2 linked regions of the Oceanicoccus sp. KOV_DT_Chl genome follow. The protein of the gene in region 1 binds, or shares a complex with, the protein of each later gene. Links are inferred from orthologs where the notes say so. Each region holds a gene or a part of one and is shown in the gene's direction. Other genes may lie near its edges. The genes, in order: UNITIG_RS13040 and UNITIG_RS21940.

Evidence for each region.
Region 2: the proteins of UNITIG_RS13040 (region 1) and UNITIG_RS21940 are in contact, whole or in part, in a crystal structure (PDB 3NE5), measured with the Escherichia coli proteins. The link is inferred for Oceanicoccus sp. KOV_DT_Chl from one-to-one orthologs.

What each region holds. Positions count from the first base shown.
Region 1 is NZ_FQLF01000002.1:1,972,838-1,976,828, reverse strand. The notes cover bases 287-3,952. They hold UNITIG_RS13040 (efflux RND transporter permease subunit), read left to right. Parts: upstream 287-638; coding sequence 639-3,752; downstream 3,753-3,952. Other genes in these bases: UNITIG_RS13035 (CocE/NonD family hydrolase), read right to left, coding at 3,799-3,952; UNITIG_RS13045 (efflux RND transporter periplasmic adaptor subunit), read left to right, coding at 287-629. Outside these bases: more of UNITIG_RS13045, read left to right, coding at 1-286; more of UNITIG_RS13035, read right to left, coding at 3,953-3,991. UniProt on the Escherichia coli protein: Part of a cation efflux system that mediates resistance to copper and silver.
Region 2 is NZ_FQLF01000007.1:157,304-160,516, reverse strand. The notes cover bases 60-2,947. They hold UNITIG_RS21940 (efflux RND transporter periplasmic adaptor subunit), read left to right. Parts: upstream 60-825; coding sequence 826-2,070; downstream 2,071-2,947. Other genes in these bases: UNITIG_RS21945 (hypothetical protein), read left to right, coding at 323-724; UNITIG_RS21950 (TetR/AcrR family transcriptional regulator), read right to left, coding at 60-198. Also shown: more of UNITIG_RS21950, read right to left, coding at 1-59. UniProt on the Escherichia coli protein: Part of a cation efflux system that mediates resistance to copper and silver.

The sequences.
Region 1 (3,991 bases):
ACCTTGGAGATACCGTTAAAAAAGGACAAGTTCTGGTTAATATAGAATCCAATGAAAGTCTGAAACACTATCCTATAACAGCACCGCTTAGCGGCATTGTCACTGCCCGTCACGCCACCAGCGGCGAGCTTACCGAAGAACAACCGCTATTTACCATCGCCAACTTCGACCAGCTATGGGCGGAGTTTCAAGTTTTCCCCAGCCAAATAGCACATATTGCCGTCGGGCAGTCACTGGCGGTTACTATGGATTCATTGGCCACCAACACCGTTATTAAACATTTAATTCCCAATGATAATGGCGCTCCCTTTGTGCTGGCCCGTGCCGCTATTGATAACCGTAAAAAACATTGGGCGCCAGGCATGTTAGTCACCGGGAAAATTACCACCAGACAACTTGCACGCCCCTTGGTAATAGACAATAGAGCACTGCAATCAGTAGATGGGTCACCGACCGTTTTTGTATTGGTTAATGGTGACTATGAAGTCCGCGCTGTTAATATAGGTCACCGCGATCGCAGCTTTTCTGAAGTGTTAGATGGACTAACTGTAGGCGAGCACTATGTTGTCGAAAACAGTTTTATATTAAAAGCCGATTTAGAAAAATCCGGCGCAGCTCATCAACACTAGGAGAACGCAATGATTGAATCCATATTGCGTCTCTCGATTGAGCGACGCTGGCTTATGCTATCGTTAATACCGCTATTGTTAGTAGCCGGCATCTGGAGCTACCAACAACTGCCAGTTGATGCCGTTCCCGACATCACCAATGTCCAAGTCCAAATCAATACCGAGGCTGCCGGTTACTCACCGCTGGAAATAGAACAACGAATTACCTACCCGGTAGAAACCGCGTTAGCCGGGCTGCCACAATTATCTTATACCCGATCCTTATCACGTTATGGTCTGTCACAAGTCACCGCCGTATTTGAGGAAGGAACCGACCTGTATTTTGCTCGCAATTTAATTAACCAACAGCTAGCTGCGATTAAAAGCGCTTTGCCCGCTGGCGTTGAACCAGACATGGGACCGATCGCCACAGGGTTGGGTGAGATTTATATGTACACCGTAGCGGCATCCGCGAATGCCAAACAAGCCAACGGCCAGGCTTATGACGCCACCGCTTTGCGAGAAATTCAGGACTGGATTATCAAACCGCAACTGGCTCGGGTTAAAGGTATTACGGAAATAAATACCATTGGCGGATTTGACAAACAATATCATGTCACCCCAAAACCACAGCAGATGTTGGCCTACGGTATTGCCATGGAAGATATCAGTAACGCCCTGCGCAATAACAATAATAATCGCGGAGCCGGTTATATTGAACGCAACGGTGAGCAATTACTGGTGCGTTCACCCGGCCAATTGCAAACCATCGCTGACATTGAAAATGTCGTAGTAACAAATATTCAACAAGTTCCGGTAAAAATTTCGGATCTGGCCGAGGTAGCTATTGGCAAGGAATTACGCACCGGTGCTGCCACCCGTAATGGCGAAGAAACGGTATTAGGCACGGCGATGATGCTAGTCGGGGAAAATTCCCGTGAAGTCGCAGCCGCAGTCGCGGCAAAACTGCAAACAATTCAACCCACTTTACCCGCAGGAGTAGTGGTAGAAGCGGTCTATGACCGCACCATATTGGTCGACAAAGCAATTGCCACAGTCCAAAAAAATCTGGTAGAAGGCGCGCTATTAGTGATTGTGGTGCTGTTTCTTTTATTAGGAAATTTTCGCGCTGCGCTGATTACCGCCGCCGTAATCCCTCTTTCTATGTTGGCCACTATTACCGGCATGGTACAAGCCGGGGTTTCCGCAAATTTAATGAGCCTGGGCGCTCTGGATTTTGGCCTGATCGTCGATGGCGCGGTTATTATTATCGAAAACTCTATACGTCGTCTGGCTGAAGCACAGACAGCAAACAACAAACCACAACTACCATTAAAAGAACGTCTGGAAATCGTTTTTCAAGCTACGAATGAAGTCATAAGGCCCAGTTTATTTGGCGTCATTATTATCACTGTGGTCTATATTCCGCTATTTTCTTTAACCGGTGTGGAAGGAAAAATGTTTCAACCGATGGCGGCTACAGTAGTCATGGCATTATCAGCGGCGCTGGTATTGTCCCTTACCTTAGTCCCTGCCGCCGTTGCTATTTTTATGAATGGAAAAATCAGCGAGCGGGAAAGCCCGGTTATTATCCTGAGTAAATCCATTTACCAACCATTATTGTTAGCAGCGATGAAATTTCGCCGACTGGTGCTTTTGGCAGCGCTATCGTTACTCCTATTTAGCGGCTGGTTAGCCACCACTCTGGGCTCGGAATTTATTCCGCAACTCAATGAAGGGGATATTGCCCTGCATGCGATTCGAATTCCTGGTACCGGCTTAGAGCAATCAGTAGCGATGCAAAAACAACTGGAAACAACGATTAAACAATTCCCGGAAGTAGCAGTAGTGTTTGCCAAAATTGGCACCCCCGAAGTAGCTACTGATCCGATGCCGCCCAATGTCGCTGATAATTATGTGATGCTAAAGCCACGCCACCAGTGGCCAGACCCCGCTCTCAGTCAAGCGCAGCTGGTCACAAATATCGAAGCCGCGGTGAAACGATTACCCGGTAATAATTATGAGTTCACTCAACCCATTCAAATGCGTTTTAATGAATTAATTTCCGGAGTGCGCGCCGATCTTGGCATTAAAGTATTTGGTGACGATCTTGAACAATTACTGCGCTCGGCCAATGACATTCTACAAGTCATTCAAGCTATGCCCGGTGCCCGTGACGCACGCGTAGAACAAGTCACCGGTTTGCCAATGTTATCGGTTGTCCCTAAACGCTTAGCGCTAGCGCGCTATGGGCTCAGCATTGATCAACTGCAGGATTTGGTTGCTACCGCCATTGGCGGTGAAGCAACTGGATTAATTTTTGAAGGTGATCGGCGCTTTCAGTTAGTCGTTAGACTTGCCGAAGAGCGGCGCCGGGATTTTGATTATTTACAAAACTTACCCGTATTAATACCTGGCGGCGGCTATATACCGCTGGCGGAAGTTGCCACCTTGGAAATAGCACCTGCTCCTAATCAAATAAGCCGCGAAAATGGTAAACGGCGAATCGTAGTAACCGCCAATATACGTGACCGGGATCTGGGTTCCTTTGTCAGTGAAGCAAAAGAAAATATTGCAACGCAAGTTAAATTGCCCGCCGGTTATTGGCTGGATTATGGTGGTACCTTTGAACAGCTGGAATCTGCCAGCCAGAGATTATCGATCGTTGTTCCAATTACCTTAGCGATTATTCTAGGACTATTAGTGATGGCGTTTAATTCCATCAAAGATGCCGCCATTATTTTCACTGGTGTGCCGCTGGCATTAACCGGTGGTGTTATCGCGCTGTGGCTGAGAGATATGCCTTTATCCATTTCTGCAGGGGTTGGTTTTATCGCGCTGTCGGGGGTAGCAGTATTAAATGGCCTGGTGATGCTGGCATTTATCCGCGATCTTTGGCATGAAAAAGGTGATTTGTTGCTCGCGATAATTGATGGCGCACTGATTCGTTTACGCCCCGTGCTAATGACAGCGTTAGTTGCCAGCCTGGGTTTTGTGCCAATGGCATTAAATACAGGCACCGGTGCTGAAGTACAACGGCCACTAGCGACAGTCGTTATTGGTGGCATTATTTCTTCAACCCTGCTGACTTTATTTGTGCTGCCAATTCTTTATCGCCTGGCTCACAATAAAGATTCACACTAACTCATAAGGCACTCTGGCACCCATAATTTAAATGGTATGCCAGAGTTTAGATCTGTGCCTGCTGATAACTTACTTCTGCTAATTCTGCGGCCATCTCCTGGGTTAAATAGTGCTGATAACGATTGCGCTCAGCTTCAGTATCGGCAAATTGTGATTGGAAAAAGCTAAGAATGGCTACTTTAGTGATCATATGCTGCCGCAATACATTCATTGCTGACGGCAACGGCATTTTACTACAC
Region 2 (3,213 bases), on another replicon or contig:
TCTGCAGCCAAAGTGATAATTAAGCGCGGAGTGATTTTTTTGACCTGCTGCTCGGGCTATTTCACGAGTCGATACCGCTCCCAGGCCTTTTTCGGCGAGCAGGCGTTCAGCGGCAGTTATTAATTCAATAGCGGTGGCACTGAAGTCTGAAGGTGCTGCTGGCGTATTGGCTGCTGTGGTCTGAGAGAGTGTGTTCATATCAATAATTTAAGACGAACGTCTTAATAAGTCAACCGTCTTAAATTACTGTCTGGTCATCTTTACGTTGACCGAGCAGACTGACAGCGGTATAAAAACGACTCATATTCGCTACAGGATTTTCATGCTTATTAATCCTTATTCAAAACGTCGAATGGCTGGCGCTGTACTACTGAGCTGGTTGTTGCTCACCGTGTTCAGCTGCGGCGCATTTGCTGCTGTGGATTTGGCTAAGACAGACCCTGCCGAATTAGCGGTCGCAAGTCATCATGCTGATATGCCTTGCTGTGATGATCAGCTGATAGACTTTGAGTGTTGTGATGCTCCGGTCGCGCTAATGGCTGCAGCTGTTAAATTGGAGGCTGGAGACAAAATTCAGGCTGAAGCAGTTGCTGCGCTTATTCTCGCAAATAGCAATCCTGTTTCAGCTCGTGCACCGCCGCTGAGTTATTACCCTCGATGGCAGCTAGCGCAAGTTTCTGGTCTGCCACGCATTCACTTGTTGAACTGTACCTTTCAGATTTAATCCTTCTCTTTTTTTTGCTGCGTATCGACATTTTTATGTCGGTGCTGATGATTGTGCGTGGTTTCTACGACGCCGGTAATAGATAGATAAAGAGAATTTTTATGACACTATTCAATCTGTTTCGTTTACTGATAGTTGCGGCGTTGCTGGCTGGCGCATTTTGGTTGGGGGCGAACAGCCAAACCTCTCAACCTGCGTTAGCAGCATTAGATTCTGCCCCTTTGTACTGGGTGGCGCCAATGGATCCGAACTACCGTCGAGATAAACCAGGAAAATCGCCAATGGGCATGGACTTGGTGCCGGTTTATGCAGGGCAGTCAGCGCGTGGAGGTAATGATTCTGTTGATGTGACAGTCTCAGCTGCGGTAGTTAACAATCTTGGCGTCAAAACCACCGGCGTTGAATTTTCTCCCTTGCAGCAAACGCTAAATACGGTGGGTTATGTGCGGTTCGATGAAGACCTGTTGCATCATATACATGTGCGCGTTGATGGCTGGATTGAAACTCTCAATGTGAGCGCCGAGGGTGATCCCGTTAGCAAGGGAGAGTTACTATTTGAACTATATTCACCGACTTTATTTAATGCGCAAAAAGATCTGTTGCTGGCTATGGGTAATGGTGGCGAGCAGCTGATCCGCTCGGCCAAGCAGCGCTTGCGATTAATGGGTATGCAAGCTCAACAAATTGAGCAAGTAGCAAGCTCGGGGCAGGCAAAAGAGCGTATTGGTGTTTTTGCTGAACATAATGGCATTGTTAATGCGCTAAACGTACGTCATGGCATGTATATAGAGCCGGCTAATGAAATTATGGCGGTAGCTTCTGTGCAGCGGTTATGGGTTATTGCCGAGGTATTCGAACGTCAGGCAACCTGGTTGCAACAAGGTCAAAACGTTAGCATTGCGGTTGATAGTTATCCAGGAGAGCAGTGGCAGGGCGTCGTTGATTATATTTATCCGGTGTTAAACAGTGATGCTCGTACCTTGCAAATACGGGTGCAGGTAAAAAATGATGACGGTCGTTTAAAGCCTAATATGTTTGCCAACTTATCGATTGATACCCGCAACGACACTTCGGTTTTACATATTCCCCGGTCGGCTTTAATTGCTGATGGTCACTCGCAGAGAGTGGTTAAATCAATGGGTGCCGGAAAATTCCGTTCAGTTGTCGTGGTTGTCGGTCAACATGCCGGTGATCGGGTTGAAATAATCAAGGGGGTTACAGCGCAGGATAGCGTGGTAATTGCTGCGCAATTTTTAATTGATTCTGAATCCAATGTGGCAGCTGAGTTCGACCGTATCGATGATGGCATAAGCACTAGCAAAGAGTCAGGTGATAGCCATGATTGAGTTAATTATTAGCAGCTCAATACGCTATCGTGTCGTGGTGATACTGCTGGCATTAATTGTTTTATTGGCAGGCGGCTATGCAGTAAAAAATATTGCTATCGATGCGATTCCGGATTTATCGGATGTACAAGTGATTATTAAAACCTCTTATCCAGGACAGGCCCCGCAGGTGGTGGAAGATCAGGTGACCTATCCATTAACCACAGCCATGCTGGCGGTGCCGAAGGCGCAAACTGTCAGAGGTTTTTCTTTTTTTGGTGACTCTTATATTTATATTATTTTTGAGGAAGAGACTGATATTTATTGGGCGCGTTCGCGAGTGCTGGAATATCTCAGTCAGGTCACACCTAAATTGCCGACGGCGGCAAAGCCCGTACTAGGGCCTGATGCAACAGGTGTCGGTTGGGTGTACCAATATGCGTTGGTTGATCGTAGTGGTCAACATGGTTTGCAAGAGTTGCGCAGCTTGCAGGATTGGTTTTTAAAATTTGAATTACAAACCGTTGCCGGGGTATCAGAAATTGCCACCATTGGCGGCATGGTAAAACAGTATCAAGTGGTGGTCGATCCTAACCGCTTACGTGCTTTCAATATGCCGCTGAGTCATATTCATGCTTCAATTCAGCGTGCTAATCAGGAAGTAGGTGCTTCGGTGATTGAGATGGCAGAAGCGGAGTATATGGTAAGAGCTAGCGGTTATCTTCAATCCATCAGTGATATTGAGCAGGTACCATTAGGTTTAAATGAGGGCGGCACACCGATACTGCTAGGCGATATCGCACAAGTCAGTGAAGGGCCACAGATGCGTCGTGGAATTGCTGAACTCAATGGTGAAGGTGAAGTTGTTGGCGGTATCGTAGTCATGCGTTATGGCGAAAATGCACAGCGTACGATTGCTGCCATCAAACAAAAAATTCAGCAATTGAAGCCCGGATTACCGACGGGAGTGGAAATCGTTGAAGTCTATGATCGCACCCAGTTGATTTCATCAGCGGTGAGTAATCTCTACGAAAAAATAGCGCAGGAATTACTGGTAGTAACCATAATATGCGCGCTATTTTTGTTTCATTTTCGTTCATCTTTGGTGGTTATTATCAGTCTGCCGATGGCGGTTATCTGCGCCTACCTGATTATGTATTGGCA